Regions from separate parts of the Micromonospora sp. NPDC023814 genome, predicted to be linked through region 2. Evidence: predicted binding sites of a transcription regulator. Region 2 holds the regulator's gene; the other holds the start of a gene.

Region 1 (18,835 bases), on a different contig from region 2:
GTCCCAGTCGGAGTCGGAGGCCTCGATCTCCTTGCGGATCTGGGCCACCCGGTCCGCGACCTCGTTCGCCTGGCCGCCGCCGTCGACGATCGTGGTGTTCTCCTTGTCGACCACCACGCGACGGGCGCTGCCGAGCACCTCCAGGCCCACCTGGTCGAGCTTGTAGCCCAACTCCGGGGCGACCAGTTCGGCGCCGGTGAGGATCGCCATGTCCTGGAGCATCGCCTTGCGGCGGTCGCCGAAGCCGGGGGCCTTGACCGCGCAGACCTTGAGGGTCTTGCGGATCGAGTTGACCACCAGGGTGGACAGCGCCTGGCCCTCGACGTCCTCGGCGATGATCAGCAGCGGCTTGCTGTTCTGGAGGACCTTCTCCAGCAGCGGCAGCAGCTCCTCGATCGCCGAGATCTTCTGGGTGGTGATCAGGATGTACGGGTCCTCCAGGACCGACTCCTGCCCCTCCACGTCGGTGACGAAGTTCGGCGAGATGAAGCCCTTGTCGAACTGGAGGCCCTCGGTGACGTCCAGCTCGGTGGTGAGCGCGGAGCCCTCCTCGACGGTGATGACGCCGTCGCGGCCGACCCTCTCCATCGCCTCGGCGATCAGCTCGCCGATGGTGGCGTCCTGCGCGGAGATGGTCGCGACGTGCGCGATCGACTTCTTGTCGGCGACCTCGACCGCGCGGCCGAGCAGCGCCTCGGAGACCTTGGCGGCCGCCGCGTCGATGCCCCGCTTGAGGCCGGTCGGGTTGGCGCCGGCGGCCACGTTGCGCAGGCCCTCGCGGACCATCGCCTGGGCCAGCACGGTGGCGGTGGTGGTCCCGTCGCCGGCGACGTCGTTGGTCTTGGTCGCCACCTCCTTGACCAGCTGCGCGCCGAGGTTCTCGTAGGGGTTGGTGAGCTCGATCTCCTTGGCGATGGTCACGCCGTCGTTGGTGATCGTGGGCGCACCGAATTTCTTGTCCAGGACGACGTTGCGCCCGCGCGGGCCGAGGGTCACCTTGACCGCGTCCGCGAGGGCGTTGACACCGTGCTCGAGCAGGTGCCGGGCGTCGTCCGAGAAGCTCAGGATCTTCGCCATGAATGTCCCTTCGAAGCGACGTTGCCCCGGCCCGGCGAGCCGGACCGGGGCAACGACACTGATCGGTTGCTTACTTCTCGATGACCGCGAGGACGTCGCGGGCGGAGAGCACCAGGTACTCCTCGCCGGCGTACTTGACCTCGGTGCCGCCGTACTTCGAGTAGAGGACGGTGTCGCCGACCTTGACGTCGACCGGCACGCGGTTACCCTTGTCGTCGATCCGGCCCGGGCCGACAGCGAGGACGGTGCCCTCCTGCGGCTTCTCCTTGGCGGTGTCGGGGATCACGATGCCCGACGCCGTGGTGGTCTCAGCCTCGTTCGCCTGGACCACGATCCGGTCCTCGAGCGGCTTGATCGCAACCTTGGTCGCGGTAGTCACGGGCATACCCTCCTGGGGTACTGGTTTCGTTACCGGTCGACATGCCGACCGGCGTCAATCTGCCACATGCCACCGGGCGGGGCCGTCGTCGCGGGTGCCGGTCCGCCTGGCGTTCAGCGCCCGGGCCTGACAGCCCGGAAGCTGGCACCCTCGGGGTGAGAGTGCTAATCGCAGGTTATTCCTCGGCTAGCACTCCGTCAAGGAGAGTGCCAACCCGCCGGCCGGCGCGTCGGGCCGGCCGGCCAGAATGACCGCGTGGACCTCGACCAGCTCGCCGCCCTGCGTACGCCCGAGGGGTCGGTCGCGCTCGACGCGGCCGCGCGGGTGGCCGGCGGCGACCCGCTGGCCGCGGCGGCGGCGCTCCGCTCGGCCGGGATGCCGCCCGCGCTGGCGGCGGCCGCACTCACCCAGGCCGAGCTGCGCCGCCGGGCGGTCGGCAAGTTCGGGCCGGCGGCGGCGGGGATGTTCCTGACCCGGGCCGGGCTGGAGCAGGCCACCCGCGGCGCCGTCGCGGCGCGGCGCGCGCGCCGGCTGCGCGCCGCCGGCGTGCGCACCCTGGCCGACCTCGGGTGCGGCCTCGGCGCGGACGCGCTCGCCGCCGCCCGGGCCGGCATCCGGGTGTACGGGGTGGAGGCCGACCCGGTGACCGCCGCGATGGCCGCCGCCAACGCGGAGGCGGCCGGGCTGGCCGAACTGTTCACGGTGGAGTGCGGCGACGCCACGGCGTTCGACGTCGGCCGGGTCGACGGGGTGTTCTGCGACCCGGCGCGGCGGAAGGCGGGCACCGGGCGGCGGGTCTTCGACCCGAACGCCTACTCCCCGCCCTGGGACTTCGTCGTCGGCCTGGCCGCGCGGGTGCCGTACACGGTGGTGAAGGTGGCGCCCGGGATCGACCACGCGCTGATTCCCGCGGGCGCCGAGGCGGAGTGGGTGAGCGCGGACGGCGACCTGGTCGAGGCGGCGCTGTGGTGCGGCCGGCTCGCCGAGGTCCCCCGCCGGGCCACCCTGCTGCGCGGTAAGGAAGGGCCCCCTGTTAACGCCTCCGGTAGAGGAAGGGTCCCCTGCTATCAGGTGACCGGCTCCGGCGACGCCGAGGCGCCGGTCGGGCCGGTCCGCCGCTTCCTGTACGACCCGGACCCGGCGGTGGTCCGCGCGCACCTGGTCGCGGAGCTGGCCGGTGCCCTCGACGCGACGCTGGCCGACCCGAGCATCGCCTACCTCTATGCGGACGCCCCGGCGGCGACCCCGTTCGCCCGCTGCCTGGAGGTCACCGACGTGCTGCCGTTCTCGCTGAAGCGGCTGCGGGCGCTGCTGCGGGAGCGTCGGGTCGGCCGGGTGGAGATCCTCAAGCGCGGCTCCGCGCTGGAGCCGGAGAAGCTGCGGCGGGACCTGCGGCTGGCCGGCGACGAGGCGGCCAGCCTGGTGCTGACCCGGGTGGCCGGTGCGCCGACGGTGCTGGTCTGCCGCCCGGCCGGGTAGCCGGCCTTATCGGCTCGCGGGTCACCCGGACCCGGGTTAGCTTGACGGTCATGGCGGGACAGGGCACTCCGGCGACCGCGCTGCTGACGAAGCGGAAGATCGCCCACAGCACGCATCCGTACGACGTCTCCCCCGACGCGCCGAACTACGGCGCGCTGGTCGCGACGGCGCTGGGGGTGCCGCCGGAGCGGGTGTTCAAGTCGCTGGTCGCCGAGGTCGACGGCGCGCTGACCGTGGCGGTCGTGCCGGTCACCGGCGAGCTGGACCTCAAGGCGCTCGCCGCGGCGGTCGGCGGCAAGCGGGCCGCCATGGCCGACCGGGCGGTGGCCGAACGGGCCACCGGCTACGTGCGCGGCGGGATCAGCCCGCTCGGCCAGCGCCGGCGGCTGCCCACGGTGCTCGACTCGTCGGCGCTCGACCATCCCACCGTCTACGTCTCGGCGGGCCGGCGCGGCCTCCAGCTCCAGCTCGCCCCGCAGGATCTGGTCGCCCTCACCGGGGCGGCCACGGCCCCGCTGTCCGCCCGCTGAGCTGCGCCGCTCCCGGAGCCGGCGGGAGAGCGCTCCCGTGCGGGGCGACGGCCGGGTGACAGGGACGTTGCTGAATTGTTACTGCCGACAACAAACTCGCCACCTCGGCACTCTTGTGCCCACAGTGTGACGCGGAATACGTTGCCGGACACAACAAACGACCATCGTCACTCCCCCCACCCCGAAAGGACCCTGCACATGCGCAAGGGCTTCCTCACCCTCGCCGCCGTGGGCCTGCTCGCCACCGGCGGCATGACCGCCTGCGGCGACGACTCCGGCAGCGGTGACCAGGCCGGCGGCAGCGACAAGGCCCCGAAGATCGGCGTGATCCTGCCGGACAGCAAGTCCTCCGCCCGCTGGGAGGGCGCGGACCGCAAGTTCCTGGAGGAGGCGTTCAAGGCGGCCGGTGTCCAGTACGACATCCAGAACGCCCAGGGCGACAAGAACGCGTTCCAGACCATCGCCGACCAGATGATCACCAACGGCGTGACCGCCCTGATGATCGTCAACCTGGACTCCGGCACCGGCAAGGCCGTGCTCGACAAGGCCAAGTCCCAGGGCGTGGCGACGATCGACTACGACCGGCTCACCCTGGGCGGCTCGGCCACCTACTACGTCAGCTTCGACAACGAGGCCGTCGGCAAGCTCCAGGGCGAGGGCCTCAGCAAGTGCCTCACCGAAAAGGGCGCCAAGAACCCGGTCGTGGCCTACCTCAACGGCGCCCCGACCGACAACAACGCGACCCTGTTCAAGAACGGGTACGACTCGGTGCTCAAGCCGAAGTTCGACTCGAAGGAATACACCAAGGGCCCGGACCAGAACGTCCCGGAGTGGGACAACGCCCAGGCCGCCACCATCTTCGAGCAGATGCTCACCCAGACCCGCGGCAAGATCGACGGCGTGCTCGCGGCCAACGACGGCCTCGGCAACGCGGCCATCTCGGTGCTGAAGAAGAACAAGCTCAACGGCAAGGTCCCGGTGACCGGCCAGGACGCCACCCCGCAGGGCCTGCAACACATCCTCGCCGGCGACCAGTGCATGACCGTGTACAAGGCGGTCAAGCAGGAGGCCGACGCCGCCGCGGAGCTGGCCATCGCGGTGGCCAAGGGTGTGAAGAAGGACACCGGCAAGACGGTCAAGGACCCGGAGGGTGGCCGGGACGTCCCGGCCGTGCTGCTGACCCCGAAGGCGATCTACAAGGAGAACGTCAAGGACGTCATCGCCGACGGCTACGTCACCAAGGACGAGGTCTGTGCCGGGACGTACGCCAAGCTCTGCGCCGACGCCGGCATCAGCTGACCCGTACCCGATCCACGCGTACGCCGCCCGGCACGGCCCCCCTGTGCCGGGCGGCGGCTCGCGCCGACGGGACCCGAGACCTCCCCTCCGTCTGAAGGAGACCCCCGTGTCCGCAACCCCCCTGCTGGAACTACGCGGGATCGACAAGAGCTTCGGTCCCGTCCAGGTCCTGCGCGACGTCGCCTTCGCCGCCCACCCGGGCGAGGTGACCGCGCTGGTCGGCGACAACGGCGCCGGCAAGTCGACCCTGGTCAAGTGCATCAGCGGCATCCATCCCACCGACGCCGGCCAGTTCCTCTTCGACGGCCGGCCGGTGACCATCAACAGCCCCCGCGACGCCGCCGCGCTCGGCATCGAGGTCGTCTACCAGGACCTCGCGCTCTGCGACAACCTCGACATCGTGCAGAACATGTTCCTCGGCCGGGAGAAGCGCAGCGGCATCGTGCTCGACGAGCCGACCATGGAGCAGATGGCCGCCGACACCCTCGCCGGGTTGAGCGTGCGGACCGTGAAGTCGCTGCGCCAGCACGTCTCCAGCCTCTCCGGCGGCCAGCGCCAGACCGTCGCGATCGCCAAGGCCGTGCTCTGGAACAGCAGGCTCGTCATCCTCGACGAGCCGACCGCCGCGCTCGGCGTCGCGCAGACCGCCCAGGTGCTCGAACTGGTCCGCCGGCTCGCCGACAACGGCCTGGCCGTGGTGCTCATCTCGCACAACATGAACGACGTCTTCGCCGTCTCCGACCGGATCGCCGCGCTCTACCTCGGCCAGATGGTCGCCCAGGTGAAGACCACCGACATCACCCACGCGCAGGTGGTCGAGCTGATCACCGCCGGCCGCACCGGCGGGCTCGGGCTCGCCGACCTGGCCAACGGCGGCAACGGCCACGGCGCGGGGCCGGCCGACAGCAACGCAGGAGGCGTCCGATGACCACGACCGTCGTGCGGAAGGGTGGCCCGGCGCCCGTCACCCGACCGCCCACCCTCGGCAGCCACGTCCGCAGCTACGTGAGCCGGGTCCGCGGCGGCGACATCGGCGCGCTGCCCGCCGTGCTCGGCCTGGTCGTGCTCTGCACGGTCTTCTCGATCATGCGGCCGTCGTTCCTCACCGCCGGCAACTTCGCCAACCTGTTCACCCAGGGCGCCGCGGTCACGCTGATCGCGATGGGCCTGGTCTTCGTCCTGCTGCTCGGCGAGATCGACCTCTCCGCCGGCTTCGCCAGCGGGGTCTGCGCCGCCATCCTCGCCAACGTCGTCACCGTGCTCGGCCACCCGTGGTACGTGGCCGTGCTCGCCGCGATCGTCACCGGCGTGGTGATCGGCACCGTCCTCGGCTTCCTCGTCGCGAAGATCGGCATCCCGTCCTTCGTGGTGACCCTCGCCGGGTTCCTCGCCTTCCAGGGCATCGTGCTGATGCTGATGGAGGAGGGCACCAACATCTCCGTCCGCGACGAGGTGCTGGTGGCCATCGCCAACCGCAACCTCTCCCCCGTCCTCGGCTGGCTGCTGGCCGCCGTGGCGGTCGCCGGCTACGCGGCCGTGCAGCTGCTCCGGCACCGTACTCGGGCCTCCCGGGGGCTGGTCACCGACCCGATCGCGGTGGTGTTCGCCCGGATCGGCGGGTTGGCGCTCGTCCTCGGGGCGGCGGTCTTCATCCTCAACCTGGAGCGCAGCCGCAACGTCGTGATCAGCTCGCTCAAGGGCGTGCCGATCGTGGTGCCGATCATCGCGGTGCTGCTGGTCTTCTGGACGTTCGTGCTCCAGCGCACCAGCTACGGCCGGCACGTCTACGCCGTGGGCGGCAACAAGGAGGCGGCGCGCCGGGCGGGCATCGACGTGGACCGGATCCGCATCTCGGTCTTCGTGATCTGCTCCTCGATGGCGGCCGTCGGTGGCATCGTCGCCGCCAGCCGGGCCAACTCGGTGGACCCGAACACGGGTGGCAGTAACGTACTGCTCTACGCGGTCGGCGCGGCGGTCATCGGAGGCACCAGCCTCTTCGGCGGCAAGGGTCGGGTGCTCGACGCCGTCCTCGGTGGCGCGGTCGTCGCGGTCATCGACAACGGGATGGGCCTGATGGGATACAGCTCGGGGGTGAAGTACGTGGTCACCGGCGTGGTGCTGCTGCTCGCCGCAAGCGTGGACGCGTTCTCCCGCCGGCGCTCCGCCGCCACCGGCAACCGCTGACCGCGCGGCACCGGAAGTGACGACAGCAATGCGCGCAGGCCCCAGCCAGGACGAGATCCGCCGGCAGAACCTGGGCGCGTTGCTGCGGTACGTACACGTCCACGGGGCGACCACCCGTGCGGAACTGACCAGCGCGCTGGGGCTCAACCGCAGCACCATCGGCGCGCTGACCGCCGACCTGGCCGGCGCCGGGCTGGTCAGCGAGGGAACGCCGAAGGAGACCGGCCGGGCCGGGCGACCGTCGCTGGTCGTCCGGCCCGAGTCGGAGCGGGTGCACGCGTACGCGTACAGCATCGAGGTGGACCGGCTGCGGGCCGCGCGGGTCGGCCTCGGCGGGGCGGTGCTCGACCGCCGGGAGCAGGAACGCCCCCGCGGTCTGACCGCCGCGGAGGCCGCCCCGCTGCTGGCCGGGGCGGTCAAGGAGATGCAGCAGACCGTGCCGGCCGACGCGGTCTGCGTCGGCGCGGGCGTCGCGGTCTGCGGCATGGTCCGCCGCGACGACGGCCTGGTCCGGCTGGGACCGACCACCGGCTGGGTGGACGAGCCGATCGGCGCGGCGCTCGCCGCCGAACTGGGCTGCGAGGTCCCGGTCACGGTCGGCAACGTGGCCGACGTGGCGGCGTTCGCCGAGCACGCGCGCGGCACGGCGGCCGGCTGCGACAACGTCATCTACCTGTACGGGGACGTGGGCGTGGGCGCCGGCATCATCGCCGGCGGCCGCCGACTCACGGGGCACGGCGGCTACGGCGGCGAGGTCGGGCACATGGTGGTCGTCCCCGACGGCGCGCCCTGCGAATGCGGCTCCCGGGGCTGCTGGGAGACCCAGATCGGCGAGCACGCGCTGCTGCGCGCCGCCGGCCGCACCGACGCGCGGGGCCGGGACGCGCTGCTGGCCGTCTTCGACGCCGCCGACCGCGGCGACGCCCGGGCGCAGACCGCGGTCCGCCAGGCCGGCGACTGGCTCGGCTTTGGGGTGGCCAACCTGGTGAACATCTTCAACCCGGAGATGGTCATCTTCGGCGGCACCATGCGGGACCTCTACCTCGCCGCCGCCGCCCAGGTGCGCAGCCGGCTCAACTCGATCGCCCTGCCGGCCTGCCTGGAGCACGTCCGGCTGCGCACCCCGAAGCTGGGCGACGACGCGGCGCTGATCGGCGCCGCCGAGCTGGCCTTCGAACGGCTGCTCGCCGACCCGCTCGACGTCGGCTGACCCGTCGGCCGGCCATCGGGGCGTGCTCCGCCGCGCCTGACCCGCCCGTCGGGCCGCACGGTCGGCGCCGGGCCGCACCGGGCAGGCGGGTGCCGCGGCGGGCCGGGGCGACGTCGCGGGTTACTCGTTCGGCTCCGGTCCCAGCAGCCGGATCTCCTCGATGTCGAGGACGGCCTGCACGTCCCGGAGCACGATGTCGTCGATCTGGTTCGTGTCCCGCAACCTGGTGATCTCGCGGCGCTTGTGTTCCAGGACGGCGAGCCGCAGCCTCCGGTCGAGGTCCCGGGCCTGCTCCGCCGACCGGCCCCGGTCGGCGGAGCGGACGTCGTCGAGGTGCTGTTCGTAGTCGGCCCTGATCCGGTCGACCGCGTCCGGCCCGGCGCCGAGCCGGTCGGCGACCTCGGGCAGCGCCGCCAGGGCGGCCTCGGTGGCCCGCGTCCGGGCCAGGCGCCGTTCGTCGACGCGCCGGGTGTCGCCGACCAGGCCCGCCCACCCGACGACGGCCGGCAGCGTGGTGCCCTGGATCAGCATCGTCATCAGGATGGCGACGGCGGTCGTGAAGATGATCAGGTCACGCTCGTGGACGGGCGTGCCGGCGGGGGTCGTCACCGGCACCGCGAGGGCCGCCGCGAGGGACACCGCGCCCCGGAACCCCGCCCACCCGGCCGCCGTACGCACCCGCCAGTCGACCTGCTCGCCCTCCAGCGACGGGCGGCGGTTGGCGGCCCGGAAGCCGAACGCCGCCAGGTGGATCCAGAGCATCCGCGTCGCCACGACGACGCAGGTCACCACGACCGCGATGGCCAGCGCCCGCGCCGTCGACAGGCTGGTGAGGCCGCGCAGCGCGCGCGGGATCTGCATCCCGAGGAGCACGAAGAGCCCCCCGTTGACCAGGAACGTGGCGAGGTCCCAGAAGGCGTACGCCAGCACCCGGGACCGGGCCCGGACGACCCGGGGGGCCGCGTAGGAGAGCACGAGGCCGGCGACCACCACGGCCAGCACCCCGCTGGCGTGGACGAGTTCGGCGAGGAGGAACGCGACGAACGGCGTGAGAACGCTCAGCGCGCCCTCGCGCAGCGGATCGTCGAGGCGTCGCCGGACGACGATCACCGCCCAGCCGACCAGCAGGCCGGCGACGACGCCCCCGGCCGACGCGCCGACGAACCGCTCGGCCAGCCCGAGCGCGCTCGGCTCGGTGCCCCCGACGATCAGGCCCACCGCGACGGTGAAGAGCACCAGCGCGGTGCCGTCGTTGATCAGGCTCTCCGCGTGCAGGGTGGTGAGGATGCGGCGCGGCATTCGCTTGGCCAGTCCGGAGACCGCCGCGGCGTCGGTCGGCGCGAGCACCGCGCCGAGCACCCAGGCCGCGGCCGGGTCGATGCCGAGCCGCTGCGCGACGAGCGACACGGCGACCATCGTCGCCGCCACCAGCCCCACCGCCAGCAGCGTGATCGCCAGCAGGTTGGTGCGGATCTCGCGCAGGCTGGTGGTGATGCTCTCCCGGTAGAGGATCGCCGGCAGGAACAGCAGCAGCACCACCTCGGGCTCCAGCACCACGTGCGACAGCGGCGGCAGGAGCGCCAACAGCGCGCCCGCCGTGATGAGCAGGACCGGGGGCGCCACGCTGTACCGCCCGCCGAGGGTGGTGCCGACCAGCACCGTGACGCCCAGCACCACGATGAGTTCGAGACCGCCCACGTCGCTCCCCCGTCACCCGCCGGCCACGCCGCAGTGGCGGGTGCGCGATCGCCTGCCACTGGCAACATCGTGGTACGGCACGCGGACGCGGCACCGCCGAACCGTCGAACGGGTGACGGACGGCGCGACGTCAGGAGCGCGTGACGGACGGCGGCGACGTCAGGAGCGCGTGACGGACGGCGGCGACGTCAGGAGCGCGTGACGGACGGCGCGACGTCAGGAGCGCGTGACGGACGGCGCGACGTCAGGGCCGGTGGCGGGCGGTCGGTGTCAGGAGCGGGTGCCGTGCCAGGAGCGCCAGAGGGCCGCGTAGGACCCGCCCGCGGCGACCAGCTCGTCGTGCGGGCCGATCTCGGTGATCCGGCCGTCCTCGACCACCGCGACCCGGTCGGCGTCGTGCGCCGAGAAGAGGCGGTGCGCGATGGCGATCACCGTCCGGCCCTGGAGCACGGCCGCGAGGGAGCGCTCCAGGTGCCGGGCGGCCCGGGGGTCGATCAGCGAGGTGGCCTCGTCCAGCACCAGCGTGTGCGGGTCGGCCAGCACCAGCCGGGCCAGCGCCAACTGCTGCGCCTGCGCGGGCGACAGCGGGTGCCCACCGGCGCCGACCATCGTGTCGAGCCCGTCCGGCAGCGCGTCGGCCCAGTCCAGCGCGTCGACCGCGGCCAGCGCCGACCGGACGGCCGCCTCGTCGGCGCCCGGCCGGACCATCGCCACGTTGTCCCGCAGCGTGCCGATGAAGACGTGGTGCTCCTGGGTGACCAGCGCGACGTGCGTCCGCAGTTCGGCCAGGGGCAGCTCGTCGAGCCGCCGCCCCGCCACGGTGACCGAGCCGGAACGGGGCGCGTGCACCCCGGCGAGCAGCCGGCCGAGGGTGGACTTTCCGGCGCCCGAGGGGCCGACCATCGCCAGCTTCTCCCCCGGCTCCGGCACCAGGGTCACGCCGTGCAGCACGTCCCGCCCCGTCCGGTACGCGTACCGGACGTCCCGGGCGGCGAGCCGCCGGTCGCCCGTCGGCACGTCGGTGCCCGCCCGCGTCGGCGACCCGGCCGGGGCCGGGGACGTGGTCGGGGCGTCGGCGTCGGCCACCCCCAGCAGGCGCGCCAGCGAGGCGCCGCCGACCTGCAGCTCGTCCAGCCAGGAGAGCAGCCGGTCGACCGGGTCGATCAGTTGCTGGACGTAGAGCGTGGCGGCGGTGACCTCGCCGAGGCTCACCCAACCCTTCAGGTGGAACCAGCCGCCGATGATCAGCGTGGCGACCACCGGCACCACGTAGCCGATCTCGGTGACCGGGAAGAACACCGTACGCAGCCGCAGGGTGTAGCGCTCGGCCGCGTACGACCGGCGGATGTCGGCGCCGGTGCGGGCCCGGCGGCGCGCCTCCTGCCGCAACGCCTCGGTGGTGCGCGAGCCCTCGACGGTCTCGCTGATCCCGTCGGTGATGTCGGAGTAGGCGGCGTTCTCCCGCAGGTAGCCGTCCGGGGCGCGGCGCAGGTACCACCGGGTGCCGGCCCACAGCAGCGGCACCGCGACCAGGCAGGGCACCGCGAGCAGCGGGTTGACCAGGAGCAGTGCGCCGACGATGAAGCAGCCGGTGACGACCGCGATCAGCGTCTCGGGCACCGCGAACCGGACCGTCCGGGACAGCGCGGAGACGTCCCGGGACGTCCGGGTGAGCAGGTCGCCCGTCCCGGCCCGCTCCACGGTGGCCAGCGGCAACGCCAGGATCCGGTCGACGAACTCCTCGCGCAGCTCGGCCAGCACCCGCTCGCCGAGCCGCGCCGACGCCAGGTGGGCGAACCGCACCAGCACCGACTGCGCCAGCACGAAGCCGGCGATCAGCAGCGCGATCCGGTCGACGGTGACGCCCGTCGTGCCCCGGGAGATCCCCTCGACCAGGTCGCCGAGCAGCCACGGCGCGACCAGGCCGGCCGCCGCGGCCAGGGCGTGCAGGCCGAGCGCCACACCGAGCGCGCGCGGGTGCCGGCGCACCAGCGTACGGGCGTAGCGGCGCACCTGGCGCGCGTCGGCGACCGGCAGTGCGGCGGCCATCAGTCCTCCCCCCGGCTGACCGTCGCCCGATAGCGCGGTTCGCCGTCGAGCAGTGCGGTGTGCGCCCCCTCGGCCACCACCTTGCCGTCCTCCACGAAGATCACATGGTCGGCGCGGCTCAGCACGAGCGGGCTGGTGGTGCAGACCAAGGTGGTCCGGCCGGCCCGGGCCGCGCCGAGCCGCTCGGCGATGCGGGCCTCGGTGTGCGCGTCCACGGCGCTGGTCGGCTCGACCAGCAGCAGGGTCTCCGGGTCGGCGACGAGCGCCCGGGCCAGCCGCAGCCGCTGCTGCTGGCCGCCGGAGAACTCCCGCCCCCGCTCGGCCACGGCGCTGGCCAGCCCGTCGGGCAGGGCCTCCACGATGTCCGTCGCGCTCGCCGCCGCCAGCGCCGCCGCGATCGCCGCCTCGTCGGCCCGGTCGTGCGGGTCCAGCTCCGCGCGCAGCGGGCCGGTGAACAGGTGCGCGTTGTTGTCGGCCACCAGGATCCGCTCCCGCACCGTCGCCAGCGGCAGCGCCCGCAGCGGTACGCCGTGCAGCATCGCGTCCGAGTCGACGTACCGGCCGAGGCGGTCCACGATCGCCGCCGCGTCCTCGGGCGCGGTCGCGGCGAGCGCGGTGAACCGGCCGGGCCGCAGGGTCACGCCCGACTCCACGTCGACCAACTCGCCGGGGCCGTCCGGCAGCGCCGCCGGGCGGGGCGGGTCCACCAGTTCCGGGTCGAGCCGCAGCAGCCGCACCACGCGCCGGGCGGCGACGTGCCCCCGGGTCAGCTTGTCCACCGCCTCGGTGAGCTGCCGCAGCGGGCTGACCAGGAACGCGGTGTAGCCGTAGAACGCCACGAGCTGGCCGGCGCTGATCTCGCCACGCAGCGCGAACCGGGCGCCGAGCCAGGTGACCAGCACCAGGAACGCGCCGGGGAGCAGCACCTGCGCCGCCTCCAACAGCGACTCGACCCGGGCCACCCGGAGGCCGTCGGCGCGCAGCGCCTGGGACCGCGCGCGGTAGCGGGCGGAGAGCATCGGCTCACCGCCGACGCCACGCAGCACCCGCAGCCCGGAGACGATGTCGCCGGCCCGGGTGGTCAGCGCCCCCTCGGAGTCCCGGTAGGCCTGCTGCTGCCGGTGCAGGGGCCGGATGAGCAGCCCGACCACCGCCATCAGCAGCGGCACGCCGAGCACCACGACCAGCCCGAGCGGCAGGGATGCGCCGAGCAGGATCACCCCGACGGTCACGATCGCGACGACGGCGCCGGTGCCCCGGGCGGTGATGTCGATCGCCGAGCCGATCTGGTTGATGTCGGCCGTGCCGATGCTCACCACCTCGCCGGCGGCCACCCGGCGCGGCAGCGCGGCGCCGAGCCGGTTCGCCGCGCCCACGGTCAGCTGCACCGTCCGGTACGCCCCGGCGAGGAAGTTGTGCACCGCGCAGCGGTGCCGCAGGATCCCGGCGACCGCCTGGATCACGCCCAGGCCCAGCAGCACCAGCCCCCAGGTGAGCAGCGCGTCCTCGTCCCCACGGGTGAGCCCGTCGACGGCCCGGCCGACGGCCGCCGGCACCAGCGACTGGGCGACCATCCAGACGACGCCGAGCAGGATGCCGACGGTGAACAGCACCTTGTGCCGCCCGGCCAGCCACACCAGGTAGCGGGTCGCCGAGCGGGTGTCGGGTACGCCGGGGTCACCGGCCGGTGAGAAACGCATGGCCCACCGACGCTAGGCGGGCCACGGGCAGCACCGCCAACCAATTACCGCTGCGACGTGCTCCGGCTCACGCCGAAGGGCGGCGGCGCGCCCCGATCCACATCGACCGGCGGCGCGCTCCGATCCACGTCGACCGGCGGCGCGCCCCGATCCACGTCGGACGGCGGCGCCCGCCGGTCAGCGGTCGACCTGGGTGAAGTCCCACGAGTGCGGCGGGCGGGCGAGCAGCATCGCCGGCGGCTCCGGCAGCGGGCGGGGATTGCTGCGCCACTTGGAGATGACCACCACCCGGTGGTCGGTGGAGGAGAACACCTCGCTGGACAGGTGCATCGGGTCGTGCTCGAACTCCGGCAGCGCCGCGTCGCAGACCCAGGTGATCAGGTCGGCGACGCCGTACGGCTCGGCCCGCGCCTCCCACATCCGCACGATCACGTCATCCATCCCTGAGTTTCACACGCTGACGGTGGTCAGCGGCATGGCCGAGTCGGCGGGCAGGTCGAGCCGGCTCGGCGCGACACCCGAGGCGACCAGGTGCGAGCCGAGGGCGGCGACCATCGCGCCGTTGTCCGTGCAGAGATTTGGTCGGGGCACCCGGACCCGGATGCCGTCCTTGGCGGCGCGGTGCTCGGCCATCGCCCGCAGCCGCGAGTTGGCCGCCACGCCGCCGCCGATCACCAGCGTCTCGACGCCGTTGGCCCGGCAGGCGTCCAGCGCCTTGCGCACCAGCACGTCGCAGACCGCCTCCTGGAAGGACGCGGCCACGTCGGCGACCGGCACCGGCTCGCCCGCCCGCTGCCGCGCCTCCACCCAGCGGGCCACCGCCGTCTTCAGTCCGGAGAAGGAGAAGTCGTAGCGGTGGGCGGCGAGGTCCTTGGCGGCGGTCAGGCCGCGCGGGAAGCCGATGGCGGCCGGGTCGCCGGCCCGGGCCTCCCGGTCGATGTACGGCCCGCCGGGGAACGGCAGGCCCAACAGCCGGGCCACCTTGTCGAACGCCTCGCCGGCCGCGTCGTCGATCGTGGCGCCGAGCGGGGTGACGCCCCGCGCCAGGTCGTCGACGAGGAGCAGGGAGGAGTGCCCGCCGGAGACCAGCAGGGCGATCGCCGGCTCGGGCAGCGGACCGTGCTCCAGGGTGTCCACGGCGACGTGCGCGGCCAGGTGGTTGACGCCGTAGACCGGCTTCTCGGCGGCGAGCGCGTAGCCCTTGGCGGCGGCCACCCCGACCAGCAGCGCGCCGGCCAACCCCGGGCCGGAGGTGACCGCGATCGCGTCGATGTCGGCGAGGGTCACCCCCGCCTCCTTCAGCGCCCGGTCCATCGTCGGCACGATGGCCTCCAGGTGCGCCCGGCTGGCCACCTCGGGCACCACCCCGCCGAACCGGGCGTGCTGCTCGACGCTGGAGGCGAGCGCGTCGGCCAGCAGCGTGTGCCCCCGCACGATGCCGACGCCGGTCTCGTCGCAGGACGTCTCGATGCCGAGGACCAGGGGTTCGTCAGTCATCGCCCACCTCCCGGGTGCGCTGCATGACCAGCGCGTCGGTGTTGCTCGGTTGGTAGTAGCCGCGCCGCACGCCGATCGGCTCGAAGCCGTACGCCGCGTAGAGCAGTTGGGCCGGGGCGTTGTCCGCCGCGACCTCCAGCAGGGTGCTGCGGGACCCGAGCCGGGCCGCCTCGGCGAGCAGCGCCTCCAGCAGCAGCCGGCCGACCCCGCGCCGCTGGGCGTCCCGGCGCACCGCGATGTTCTGCACCCACGCCTCGTCGGGCGGGGCCGCGGTGAGCCCGGCGTAGCCCAGCACGGCGCCGTCGTCGTCGGTGGCGACCAGGTAGAAGTGCCCGTTGGCCAGCTCGTTCCAGAACATCGCCGCCGACCACTGCTCGGCGCCGAACAGGTCCGCCTCGATCGGCAGCACCTCGTCGATGTGCCACCACCGGAACCGTTGGAGGCGCACCCCGGTCATGGCAGGACCGGCTTGCGGGCCGTCGCGGCCACGGCGTCCGGCCGGCGCAGGTAGAGCGGGGTGAGCGCCTCGCCGGGGGCGCCGGCCCGGATCCGCTCGGCGGCCAGGGCCGCCAGCACGCCGGCGTCCGGGTAGCGCGGCTCGGCCCGCACGGGCAGGCCCAGGGTGTCCGCGTACCGGTGCGCGCCGTCGCCGACCGCGACCGTGACGGCCAGGCCGCGGGCGCGCTCGGCGGCGACCGCCGGGGCCGACACCTCCGGCCCGACGATCCGCTGGCCCGCGCCGTCGTAGACCGCCCAGTAGATCTCCCGGCGCCGCGCGTCGCTCGCCGCCAGCACCGGCTCGCCGGCGGCCGCCGGGTGGCCGACGGCGTCCAGCGAGCAGACGCCGTACGTCGGCACGCCCAGCACCTGGCCCATGGTGGCGGCGGTGACCAGCCCCACCCGGAGCCCGGTGAACGGGCCGGGGCCGAGCCCGGCGACGATCGCGCCCAGGTCGGCCGGGCGGGCGTCGACGTCGGCGAGCACCGCGTCGACCTGCGGGGCGAGCAGTTCGCCGTGGGCGCGGGCGTCGACCGTGCAGCGGTGCGCCCGGGTCGCGACGCCGTCCGCCGTGACCTCCACCAGCGCCGCCGTCACCGCGGGCGTCGAGCTGTCCACCACCAGTACGAGCACGGTAAGCCAGCCTAGCCGGCCCCCTCGTCGGCCCCGGCGACGCGGGTCAGCTCGGGGTACGGAACTTGCGCAGGAAGGCGGGCAGGAGCCAGGGGCGCCGCCCGCTCACGCGCACCTTGCCGGTGAGCACCGCCCGGGCCCGGCTGATCCGGCCGAACATCATCAGGTTGAGCGTGGCGGGGTCGTGGTCGACCACGGCGTCGGGCCGGGCGTCCGGCTCGGCGAACGACACCCGGCCCCGGTGCAGCAGCAGCCGGACCGGGGCCGCGTACGCCGAGCGGAACTCGACCACGATCCGGCGCTCGCTCGGCGGCGGGCCGCCGTCGATCAGCCGCCCGTAGCCGTGCCGGACCACGCCGGCCAGGAACAGCTCCAGGAAGAGCGCGGCGTGCGGGCTGGGCACCTCCCACGGCAGCCCGGTGGCGCGGGCGATGTCGTGGCCGTGGATGAGCACCTCGTTGACCAGGTGGGCGCAGAGCCCGGCGAGGGGGACCTGCGCCCCGCCGAGCCACGACACCGTCTCGTCGGGGCGCCGCTCCTCGCAGGCGGTCAGGAACTGCTTCACGTCGGCCTGGAACCGGTCGAGCAGGACCTGCGGGTCGCGCTCGGTGAGGTGGCCGAGCAGCACGTCGTTGAAGCCCGCCACCGTGTCGACGCTGGTCTCGGGGAGCAGCCCGTCGAAGCCCGGCACCGGCGGAAGCGGGCGCTCCGGATCCACCAGGCAGACGTACAACCAGGCGATGGTGCCGACGTGGGCGAGCGTGTCCGCCACCGACCAGTGGGCCGTGGCCATGGCCTGCGGCGGGGCGGCGCGGACCAGATCGACGAAGCGGTCGGTCTGGTCCGCCAGGGCCGTCCGCGCCACCCGCCACCGTTCGTCGCTGACCGTCGCCGCCATCCGCCGCCTCCCGGCTCGCCGACCGCTGGAGGCAACAGGCTACAGCGCACGGTCACCGCCCGGTGACGCGCAGCTTGCGGACTTCGTCAGCCGGCCGAGCGCTCCCAGTCGACCGTGGGCAGGCCCACGTCGGCGAGGGCCTTGTTGGCCGCGCTGAACGGCCGGCTGCCCAGGAAGCCGCGCGGGTTCATCGGGCTGGGGTGCCCGGCCTCCAGCACCACGTGCTGCGGGTTGGTGACCAGCGCAGCCTTCTTGCGCGCGTAGCCGCCCCAGAGCAGGAAGACCACCCGGGAGTCCAGCGCGTCGAGCGCCCGGATGGTGGCGTCGGTGAACTCCTCCCAGCCGCGGTTCGCGTGCGAACCGGGCGTGGCCTCGCGGACGGTGAGCACCGAGTTGAGCAGCAGGACGCCCTGCGCCGCCCACCCGCTGAGGTTGCCGCTGCGCGGCTTCGGCACGCCGACGTCCTCGCCGAGCTCCTTGAAGACGTTACGCAGCGACGGCGGCACGCTCACGCCCTCCCGCACGCTGAAGCTGAGCCCGTGCGCCTGCCCCGTCTTGTGGTAGGGATCCTGCCCGAGGATCAGCACCCGGCAGTCGGCCGGCGCGCAGAGCCGGTAGGCCGAGAAGAGGTCCTCGACCGGCGGGAAGACGGTGCGGGTCGCGTACTCGCCCGCGACGAACTCGGCCAGCGCGGCGGTGCGGGCCGGGTCGAGGTGCGGGGTGAGCACGGCACGCCAGTCCTCCGGCAGCAGCGCCAGCAGGTCCAGGGTGGGGGCGTCGTCGGGCATCGGCAACCTTTCGCCTGTCGGGTCCGTCCCGCGCACTCTAGGCAGCCGGTACGACAGCGCTCAGCCGAGGGCCGCCAGGCGCTGCGCCCAGTCGCCGCCGACCGGCTCCAGCTCGACCACCCGGGTGTCGTCGTCGCGCCGGTTGACGCGCACCCGCAGGTGGGCGTCGACGAGCTGCTCGACCAGGCCCTCGCCCCACTCCACCACGGTGACCGACTCGTCCACCGAGGCGTCCAGGTCGAGGTCGTCGATCTCGGCGCGCGGGTCGGCGGCGTCCCCCAGCCGGTACGCGTCGGCGTGCACCAGCGCCACCGTGCCGCCCCGGGCCGGGTCCGGCCGGTGCACCCGGGCGATCACGAAGGTGGGCGAGGTGATGTCGCCGAGCACCCCGAGCCCGGCCCCGATGCCCTGGGTCAACGCGGTCTTGCCGGCGCCCAGCGGCCCGGTCAGCAGCAGCAGGTCGCCGGCGCGCAGCAGCCCGGCCAGCCGCCGCCCGAACCCGTGGGTGTCGTCGACCGTCGGCAGCTCGACGACATGCGTCACAGCGCCTCCAGGAACCGGACCAGCGCCTCGTTGACCTCGTCGGCGTGCTCCAGCATCACCACGTGCCCGCTGTCGGTGATCTTGACGAACTCGGCGTGCGGCAGCCGCCGGACGATCTCCTCGGAGTGCGTCACGGGGGTGATCATGTCCTTGTCGCCGACGACCACCAGCACGGGGGTGTCCGCCAGCGCGGCGAGCGCCGGGAACCGGGAGTGCGTGGCCAGCGTCCGCAGGTAGCGCGTCACCGTGTCGGCGGAGGTGCGGGAGTTCATCGTCTCGACGTACGACACCAGGGCCGGGCTGGGGTGGCGGGTGCCGAAGCCGTACTTGCGGGTGAGCAGCCACGCCACGTTGGTGGTGGACCTGCGCGCCC
Region 2 (9,114 bases):
CCGGCCGACGTTCATGCTCTCCATCTACTCGTACGCGGAGGCGTTCTCGCCCCCGCCCAAGTACGGCCTCGGCGCGGCGATCGCGGTGATCCTCACCCTGATCCTGCTGGTGGTGACCGGCCTCTACGTCCGCATGGTGCTCAAGCAGGAGGAGGACGCGTGACGCGACGCGGAGGCGGCGCAGGCGTGAAGCGGATCGCCCTCAACGGCGCGGGACTGCTGGTCGCGCTCTTCGCCGCGTTCCCGGTCTACTGGATGATCGCCACCTCGCTGAAGCCGAGTTCGGAGATCTTCTCGTCCACGCCCCGGCCGGTGCCGTCCGAGCCGACGCTGGAGCACTACCGGCAGATCCTCACCGGCAACCTGATCCCGGGCGTGACCTTCGCCGACTTCTTCCTCAACAGCGCGCTGGTCGCGGTCTCCACGGTGCTGCTCAGCGGCCTGGTCGCGCTGCTCGCCGCCACCGCCGTGGCCCGGTTCCGGTTCAAGCTGCGGACCACCTTCCTGATCATGCTGCTGGTGGTGCAGATGATCCCGCTGGAGGCGCTGGTCATCCCGCTGTTCCTGATGATCCAGCGGCTGGGGCTCTACAACACCCTGCCCAGCCTGATCCTCACCTACCTCGGCTTCTCGCTGCCGTTCGCGGTCTGGATGCTGCGGGGATTCGTCGCCGCCGTGCCGAAGGAGCTGGAGGAGGCCGCCGCCATCGACGGGGCGAGCCGGGCGCAGACCTTCCGGAAGGTCCTCTTCCCGCTGGTGGCCCCCGGCCTGGTGGCGACGAGCATCTTCTCGTTCATCACCGCCTGGAACGAGCTGATCTTCGCGCTGACCTTCATCAACGACCAGGAGAGCTACACCCTGCCGGTCGCGATGACGTTCTTCTTCGGCCGCGACGACACCGCGTGGGGCCCCGTGATGGCCGCCTCCACGCTGTTCACCCTGCCGGTGATCATCTTCTTCCTGCTGGTGCAGCGGCGGATGGTCTCGGGCCTGGTGGCCGGCGCCGTCAAGGGCTGACGCCCGCGTGAGGAAGGGTCCCTGGTCGACGCACGGCGCTGACCAGGGACCCTTCCATTGCCCCTCCGGGAGCTTCCGCGGGGCGGGCTAGGCTGACCGCCATGACGGGCAGGCTGGCATCGGTGAACCTCGGCGGCGTGACCGAGGCGGAGTGGGCGGGCGACGCGAGCGGGCGTACCGGCATCGACAAGCGGCCGGTGGACGGCCCCGTGCTGCTGCGCGCCGACGGGGTGGCCGGCGACTTCATCGGCGAGCGCGCCCACCACGGTGGCCCGGACCAGGCGGTCTACGCGTACGCCGAGGAGGACGCCGGCTGGTGGGCGACCGAGCTGGGCCGCGCCATCCGTCCCGGCGGGTTCGGCGAGAACCTGACCACGTACGCGGTCGACGTGACCGGAGCGGTGATCGGCGAGCAGTGGGCGATCGGGTCGGCGCTGCTCCAGGTGACCAAGCCCCGGACGCCGTGCACCACCTTCGCCGGCTTCTGGGGCGTACCGGACCTGGTCAAGCGGTTCACGGTGCGGGCGAAGCCCGGGGCGTACCTGCGGGTGCTGCGCGAGGGAGAGGTCGGCGCGGGTGACCCGGTCGAGGTGGTCGACCGGCCCGCGCACGGGGTGACGATCGGCGAGGTGTTCCGGGCGTTGAACCTGGAGCCCGACCTGCTGCCCCGGCTGCTCGACGCGACGGACCTGCCCGAGCCGATCCGGGAGAAGGTGCGTCGCCGCCTCGCCCGCCGCAGCTGAACCGCCGGCTGACCTGCCGCCTCGCCGGCGGTACGGGCGCCGGAGGCGTGGGAACGCGGAACGGGCCCCGTCCCGTGGGGGAGGGGCCCGTTCGGTGTCGTCTCGGCGGGAGCCGGGTTACCGGCTCAGCGGAGCCAGGGGATGTTGCGGTCGAGCAGGCCGCGCTGCTTGAGCTCCTTGCGCAGCGGGATCTCGTCGTCGATGTAGCCGTCCCAGTTGATGCCCCAGTAGTTGGCGGTGTGGGTGCCCTCGCCGCAGAGCTGGCGCTGCACCGGCGTGCGGTTGGCCCACCACTCGCCGTCCTTGTCGATGTGCAGCTCGTCCAGCGGGCGGATCCACCGGTAGGTGTAGCCGACGAAGAGCATCTTGCGCGTGATGGTCGACAGGTTGGTCGACCGGGAGTGCCACTGGCGGCGGTCGAAGATGAAGGCGTCACCGGGGTTCGCGGTGATCTCCACCGTGCCCTCCGGGTCCGGGTTGTGCACGGAGGTGTCCTCCGGGCGCGGCAGCGAGTTCCACAGGTGGCTGCCCGGGATCACCTTGGTGGCGCCCCGGCCGTTCTCCGACAGGTCGGAGAGCACGTAGGCCACCTTGAGGGAGAACATCGGCCGGGGGAGGTTCGGGTCCATCGTCTCCGGGTCGGAGTTCTGCCGGTACCCGTCCTGGTGCCAGCCCCAGTACGGCTTCTCCGGCTCCAGCGCCGGCGGGGTGACGTCCAGGTGGTTGTGGTGGGTGTAGATGTTCCAGCCGGCGAGGCCCCACATGTACGGGAAGGCGATCGGGTGGGTCAGCAGGTCGCCGAAGAGCTCGTCCCGCTCCAGGAAGCCCAGCAGGTGCAGGGTGCCGTCCTTGGTGGTGTTGCCCTTGGCCTTCTCCTCGGCGTAGACGCGGTCGACCGCCGCCTCCAGCGCCGCCCGGTGGTCCTCCGTCAGGACGTTGCGCAGCAGGAGGAAGCCCTGCTCGTGGAACTCCTTGCGGTCGGTGTCACTGATCGGTTCGTAACCGGTCCGGTCGCCGTAGTCGAACACCTCGACGTCCCCTCCCCATCGGGCGAAAACCATTGCTGGCACAGGCCGCCGATCGTAACGCGCTGGTTGCGGTGCGGGGTACTGCCCCGCGTGATATGCGACCGTTGCCCGAACCGTGGGGAGTTGAACCGCTACAATCCGTTGTCCTGTCGGGGGTCGCCGGGGCTTCTGTCCTGGAATGACGGATTGTGCGGTGACTGCCGGTAAGGAGACGGGAGTCGCTACGCCTCGGCGAAGACCTCGGCGACCACCCGGTCGCCGGTGGCCGCATCGTTGCCGACCTGGTTCCAGGTGCCGTCGCGGGCGGTCCACTCCAGGCCGCCGAAGCGCACCCGCTTCACCCCGTGGTCGTGCGCGTGGGAGACGAGCCAGTGCGCGTACCGCCAGCCCCGGCGCTCGTCGGCGGCGGGGACCGTGAGGCCGGTCAGGTCCGCTGCGGTGGTGGCGGCGGCCAGGCCCCAGTCCAGCGACAGCCCGCGGGTCAGCGCGGTCGCCGCGGCCGCCCCGCGCATCGCCGGGTCGCGGCCCACCGTGCAGGCCACCGCGCCGGTGGCGTGCCCGAGCAGGGCCCGCGTCAGCACCTCCGACTCGTCCGCCCACTTCTGGTACGCCTCTGGGAAGGCGGAGCGCTGCACCTTCTGCGCCGCGTCGGTGACCCGCATCCGCTCCCAGCCGCGCACCTTCTTCAGCGCGGCGTAGAACCGGTTCGCCGCGTACCGGGGGTCGCGGATCTCCTCCGGGCTGCCCCAGCCCTGGCTCGGGCGCTGCTGGAACAGCCCCACGGAGTCGCGGTCGCCCCCGGCGAGGTTGCGCAGGCCGGATTCCTGGTACGCGGTGGCCAGCGCCACCACGACGGCCCGCTCGGGCATCTTCCGCTGGATGCCGATCGCCGCGATCGTCGCCGCGTTGGCCATCTGGTCGGGGTCCAGGGCCACCCGGCCGTCCGCCTGCACCGTGCACGTCCGGCTGGACAGCGGCAGGCGCAGCTGCCCACCCACCTGCCGGATGACGAGCCAGATTCCGACCACGGCGACGAGGACGAGGACGACGCCGCCGGCCACGACTGCCCGAGTTCGCACCCACACCCCCTGATCGACAGTCCGACAAGCGTACGTCCCCCGTGGTGCCTGCCGGGGTCGTCCGACCGGTTCCCGCCGGCCCGCCGCGTGGCACCGACCGGCGGGGCCCGCCCGAGAGCGCCGAACGGCCCCGGGGGCGGGCCCGGATGTTCCCGTTTCCCGCGCGGCCTCACCTCTCCCGACGGTCGCGGGCGTCGGCGTCCCTACCGGCTACCCGGTCGACGGCGTCGCTGCCCGGCTACCGGTCGACGGCGTCGCCGTCGGCGGCGGGAACCCAGCGGGCCGGCCGCTTCTCCCGGAACGCCAGCACGCCCTCGCGGCCCTCCTCGGAGAGGAAGTACCCGGTCGAGAGGGTGGACAGCCCGGCGATCTCCTCCCGCAGGTCGGTCGCGGGCGGCCGGCGCAGCAGTTGCTTCGCCCCGGCCAGCGCGCCTGGCGCGCCCCGGACCAGCGAGTCGCAGTAGCTGGCGACGGCGGCGTCCAGCCCGTCGGCCGGCACGGCGGCGGTGACCAGGCCGATCTCCGCGGCGCGCCGGCCGTCGAAGGTGTCCCCGGTCAGGTAGAGCTCGGCCGCCGCGCGGGGGTGCAGCCGGGGCCGCACGGTCGCGGAGATCACCGCCGGGATCACCCCGATCCGCACCTCGGTGAAGGCGAACGTCGCCTCCTGCGCGCACACCGCCAGGTCGGCCGCCGCGATCAGGCCCAGCCCGCCGGCCCGCGCCGGGCCGGCCACCCTCGCCACCACCGGCTTCGGGCACTCCCAGACCGCCGCGAGCACGTCACCCAGCATCCCGGCCGGCACGCTCCCGCTGGCGTACGCGGCGGCGGTCTCCTTGAGGTCCGCGCCCGAGCAGAAGACCGGCCCGGTGTGGTCCAGCACGACCACGCGTACGGCGTCGTCGGCGACCGCCTCGGACAGGCCGGCCAGCAGCTGGGTCATCAGCGGCGTGGAGAGCGCGTTGCGGTTGTGCGGGCTGTCCAGGGTGAGGGTGGTCACCCCACGGGCCGTGGCGGCCCGCACGAGCACGTCGGGAGAGGTCATGCCGGGCACACTAGTGGCCATGCCCGGCGTCCTTCCAGAAGGCGAATCCGTTCCCGTCGACGGCTCGCTGCCCGCCGCCGCCACCCGCGCGGTCGGCGCGCGCGGCTTCGGCGTGTACGTGCACGTCCCGTTCTGCGCCAGCCGCTGCGGCTACTGCGACTTCAACACGTACACCGCCGCCGAGCTGGGCGGCGGGGCGAGCCGGGAGGGGTACGCCGACACCGTGCTGGCCGAGCTGGCGCTCGCCGGCCGGGTGCTGGGCGACGCCCCGCCGCCCCGGGTCGACACGGTCTTCGTCGGTGGCGGCACCCCGACCCTGCTTCCCGCCGACGACCTGGCCCGGATCCTCGACGGCATCGACCGCACCTGGGGGCTCGCGCCCGACGCCGAGGTGACCACCGAGGCCAACCCGGAGTCGGTGACCCCGGAGTCCCTGCGGGCCCTGCGGGCGGCCGGCTACACCCGGATCTCGCTGGGCATGCAGTCCGCCGCGCCGGGGGTGCTGGCGATCCTCGACCGCACGCACAGCGCCGGCCGGGCCACCGCCGCCGCCCGGGAGGCCCGCGACGCCGGGTTCGAGCACGTCAACCTCGACCTCATCTACGGCACGCCGGGGGAGAGCGAGGACGACTTCGCCGCCTCCCTCGACCAGGTCGTCGCCGCCGGGGTGGACCACGTCAGCGCGTACGCCCTGATCGTGGAGGACGGCACCCGGCTCGCCGCCCGGATGCGGCGCGGCGAGCTGGCGTACCCCTCCGACGACGTCGCCGCGGACCGCTACCTGGCCGCGGAGGCCGCCCTCGACGCGGCCGGATTCTCCTGGTACGAGGTGTCGAACTGGGCCCGCGGCGACGCGGCCCGGTGCCGGCACAACCTGCTCTACTGGACCGGCGCCGACTGGTGGGGCCTCGGCCCGGGGGCGCACAGCCACGTCGGCGGCGTGCGCTGGTGGAACGTGAAGCATCCCACGACGTACGCGAAGCGGCTGGCCGGCGGCGAGTCGCCCGGCCTGGCCCGGGAGGTGCTCACCGCCGACGAGGCGCACATGGAGGACGTCATGCTCCGGCTGCGGCTCGCCTCCGGGCTGCCGCTGGACGCCCTCGACGACGCCGGCCGGGCCGGCGCCGAGCGGGCGCTCGCCGACGGCCTGCTGGCCGGCCCCGACCACGCGGCGGGCCGGGCCGTGCTGACCCTGCGGGGGCGGCTGCTCGCCGACGCGGTCGTCCGCGACCTGCTGCCCTGAGGCGGGCAGGCCCCCGCCGTGTGGCGGCGCGGGCGGCAGGGCCCCGCCGTGCGGCGGCGCGGGGCCGGGTCCGGCCGGGGGAGCAGCCGGCCCGGCTCACCTGGTGAAGCTGTAGGCCATCGGGTAGCGGTAGAGCACGCCCTCGTTGGCCTTGACCCCGGCGACGATCCCGAAGATCAGCGGCACCAGCCAGACGAGCATCGGGACGAAGAACAGGATGCCGCAGGTGATCAGGGTGAGCACCCAGCTCAGCACGCCCACGACCGCCCAGGTGATCTGGAAGTTCAGTGCCGCGACGGCGTGCGCCCGGGCGGTCGGCGACTGTTGCCCCCTGGCCATCAGCGCGATGAGCGGCGCGACCCAGCCGAGCAGGCCGCCGCCGACGATCACCCCGGCCGCGCCGCCGAAGTGGGCGATCAGGGCCCAGTTCTTGTCCTCGTTGTTGGCGTAGCCGCCGGTGGGGGCGCCGTAGCCGCCGCCGGTCGGATAGCCGACCCCCGGCGGGGGGTAGCCGCCCGGCGGGGGATAGCCCCCGGGCGGCGGGTAGCCACCCGGCGGAGGGTAGCCGCCCGACGGCGGTTGGTCACCGGTGGGTGGCGGATAGCCACCGGGCGGGGGATAGCCGCCCGGGCCCGGTGCCCCGGACAGTGGTGCGGTGGGTTCGTCGGAGCCGGCCGGCCCGGGAACCCCCGACGGAGCGGCCGGATCCGGCCGGTCGCCGGGGTCCCCCGCTCCGGGAGGGCGAGGTGGTTCAGTCATGGACGTCACGGTAGGGGCCGCGGGCAAGGCCGCACCAGAGCGACTCCGACCGGGATGTCCGGATGATCGGCTCTGGCGCCGCCGGCTCCACGGGCCGTGTGGCGCCGGTCGGATCGCCGTCCCAGGTTGATCATCGCGTCGGCGGGCGCGCCGTCGTAGACTGGCACTCGTCCGTAGCGAGTGCCAGCAACCCCCGCCCCTCGGGGGCGCGGGGGTCCGACGTGCGACAGGAGGTGGGGAACGATGGGTCTCGACGACCGCAAGCTCGCCGTGCTGCGCGCGATCGTCGAGGACTACGTCGCCACGCAGGAGCCCGTCGGCAGCAAGGCGCTGGTCGAGCGGCACCAGCTCGGGGTCTCCCCGGCGACCGTCCGCAACGACATGGCCGTGCTGGAGGAGGAGGGTTACATCCGCCAGCCGCACACCAGCGCCGGCCGGGTGCCCACCGACCGCGGCTACCGGCTCTTCGTGGACCGGCTGTCCAGGGTCAAGCCGCTCAGCCCGGCCGAGCGCCGCGCGATCGAGCGCTTCCTGGTCGGCGCGGTCGACCTCGACGACGTGGTGCACCGCACCGTACGGCTGCTGGCGCAGCTGACCCGGCAGGTCGCCGTGGTGCAGTACCCGAGCCTGGCCCGCTCCACCGTCCGCCACCTGGAGCTGGTGCCGATCTCCACGACCCGGCTGATGCTGGTCATGATCGCCGACACCGGCCGGGTCGAGCAGCGGCTGGTCGAACTGCCCGGGCCGATCCCCGCCGACGACGTCACGGACCTGCGCCGGCTGGTCAACGAGAAGCTGGTCGGCACCCGGCTGTCCGAGACCCCGCCGCTGGTGCAGGCGCTGGTCGACGAGTCGGTGCCGCACCTGCGGCCGGCCATGACCACCCTCTCCACCGTGCTGCTGGAGACGCTGGTCGAGCGGCACGAGGAGCGGATCGCGCTGGCCGGCACGGCCAACCTCACCCGCGGCGGCCTGCTCGACTTCCAGGGCTCGCTGCGCCCCATCCTGGAGGCGCTGGAGGAGGAGGTCGTGCTGCTCAAGCTCATCGGCGAGGCGGAGCCGAGCACGACCCGGGTGCTGATCGGCGACGAGAACGAGATCGACAACCTGCGCGCCGCCTCGGTGGTCAGCACCGGCTACGGGCCGGGCGCGACGATCGTGGGCGGGCTCGGCGTGCTCGGGCCGACCCGGATGGACTACCCCGGCACCATCGCCACGGTGAGGGCCGTGGCACGCTACGTGGGCGAGCTGCTGGCCCAGAACTGACCAGTCAGGGCCGACGGCCGGCTCCGGCCGACGACCGGCGCAACGCGAGACGAACATGAGGACACGGAACGCAGTGGCCAGGGACTACTACGGCATTCTCGGGGTGAGCCGGGAAGCCTCCGACGACGAGATCAAGCGCGCCTACCGGAAGCTGGCGCGGCAGTTCCACCCGGACGTCAATCCGGACCCGGAGGCACAGGAGAAGTTCAAGGACATCAACGCCGCGTACGAGGTCCTCTCGGACGACCGGAAACGGCAGATCGTCGACCTGGGCGGCGACCCGCTCGCTCCGGGCGGCGGGGGCGCGGGCGGCCCGGGCGGTCCCGGCGGCGCCGGCCCGTTCGTCGGCTTCCAGGACATCATGGACGCGTTCTTCGGCGGCGCGGCCGGCGGGTCGCGGGGCCCGCGACCGAGGACCCGGCCGGGCGCCGACGCGATCCTGCGGCTGGAGCTGGACCTGAACGAGACCGCGTTCGGCGTCGAGGCGCCGATCACCGTCGACACCGCCGTGCTCTGCACCACCTGCTCCGGCGCCGGCACCGCGGCCGGCACCCACCTGGCCACCTGCGAGGCGTGCGGCGGCCGGGGCGAGGTGCAGTCGGTGCAGCGCACCTTCCTCGGTCAGGTGGTCTCCGCCCGCCCCTGCACCGTCTGCCAGGGCTACGGCACCACCATCCCGCACCCCTGCCCGACGTGCGCCGGCGACGGCCGCGTCCGCACCCGGCGCTCGCTGACCGTCAAGATCCCCGCCGGGGTCGAGGACGGCATGCGCATCCGGCTGGCCCAGCAGGGCGAGGTCGGCCCGGGCGGCGGCACCGCCGGCGACCTCTACGTCGAGATCCACGAGCGGCCGCACGACGTCTACTCCCGCAAGGGCGACGACCTGCACTGCCGGGTCACCGTGCCGATGACCGCCGCCGCCCTCGGCACCCGGCTG

The links. The regulator HrcA, encoded in region 2, represses chaperone genes, less so after heat shock. The targets are predictions, from matches to a motif close to GGTTNGCACNCTCNNNNNGAGNGTGCNAACC.
Region 1: the regulator HrcA is predicted to act here: its motif matches at 1,596-1,626, upstream of groES (co-chaperone GroES).

The regions. Positions count from the first base shown of each region.
Region 1 covers NZ_JBFAAF010000091.1:4,059-22,893, reverse strand. Annotated here, with positions in the region: gene groL (chaperonin GroEL) at 1-1,077, opposite strand, end outside; gene groES (co-chaperone GroES) at 1,148-1,462, opposite strand; gene AB0G14_RS31190 (methyltransferase domain-containing protein) at 1,712-2,935, shown strand; gene ybaK (Cys-tRNA(Pro) deacylase) at 2,986-3,465, shown strand; gene AB0G14_RS31180 (substrate-binding domain-containing protein) at 3,664-4,764, shown strand; gene AB0G14_RS31175 (ATP-binding cassette domain-containing protein) at 4,871-5,692, shown strand; gene AB0G14_RS31170 (ABC transporter permease) at 5,689-6,948, shown strand; gene AB0G14_RS31165 (ROK family protein) at 6,977-8,158, shown strand; gene AB0G14_RS31160 (Na+/H+ antiporter) at 8,279-9,856, opposite strand; gene AB0G14_RS31155 (ABC transporter ATP-binding protein) at 10,127-11,905, opposite strand; gene AB0G14_RS31150 (ABC transporter ATP-binding protein) at 11,905-13,605, opposite strand; gene AB0G14_RS31145 (hypothetical protein) at 13,783-14,037, opposite strand; gene tsaD (tRNA (adenosine(37)-N6)-threonylcarbamoyltransferase complex transferase subunit TsaD) at 14,056-15,102, opposite strand; gene rimI (ribosomal protein S18-alanine N-acetyltransferase) at 15,095-15,559, opposite strand; gene tsaB (tRNA (adenosine(37)-N6)-threonylcarbamoyltransferase complex dimerization subunit type 1 TsaB) at 15,556-16,233, opposite strand; gene AB0G14_RS31125 (maleylpyruvate isomerase family mycothiol-dependent enzyme) at 16,280-17,131, opposite strand; gene ung (uracil-DNA glycosylase) at 17,218-17,919, opposite strand; gene tsaE (tRNA (adenosine(37)-N6)-threonylcarbamoyltransferase complex ATPase subunit type 1 TsaE) at 17,980-18,462, opposite strand; gene AB0G14_RS31110 (alpha/beta hydrolase) at 18,459-18,835, opposite strand, start outside.
Region 2 covers NZ_JBFAAF010000127.1:392-9,505, reverse strand. Annotated here, with positions in the region: gene AB0G14_RS33780 (sugar ABC transporter permease) at 1-163, shown strand, start outside; gene AB0G14_RS33775 (carbohydrate ABC transporter permease) at 187-1,017, shown strand; gene AB0G14_RS33770 (MOSC domain-containing protein) at 1,119-1,760, shown strand; gene AB0G14_RS33765 (phytanoyl-CoA dioxygenase family protein) at 1,886-2,821, opposite strand; gene AB0G14_RS33760 (hypothetical protein) at 3,010-3,873, opposite strand; gene AB0G14_RS33755 (enoyl-CoA hydratase-related protein) at 4,106-4,909, opposite strand; gene hemW (radical SAM family heme chaperone HemW) at 4,929-6,152, shown strand; gene AB0G14_RS33745 (DUF4870 domain-containing protein) at 6,249-6,911, opposite strand; gene hrcA (heat-inducible transcriptional repressor HrcA) at 7,155-8,177, shown strand; gene dnaJ (molecular chaperone DnaJ) at 8,251-9,114, shown strand, end outside.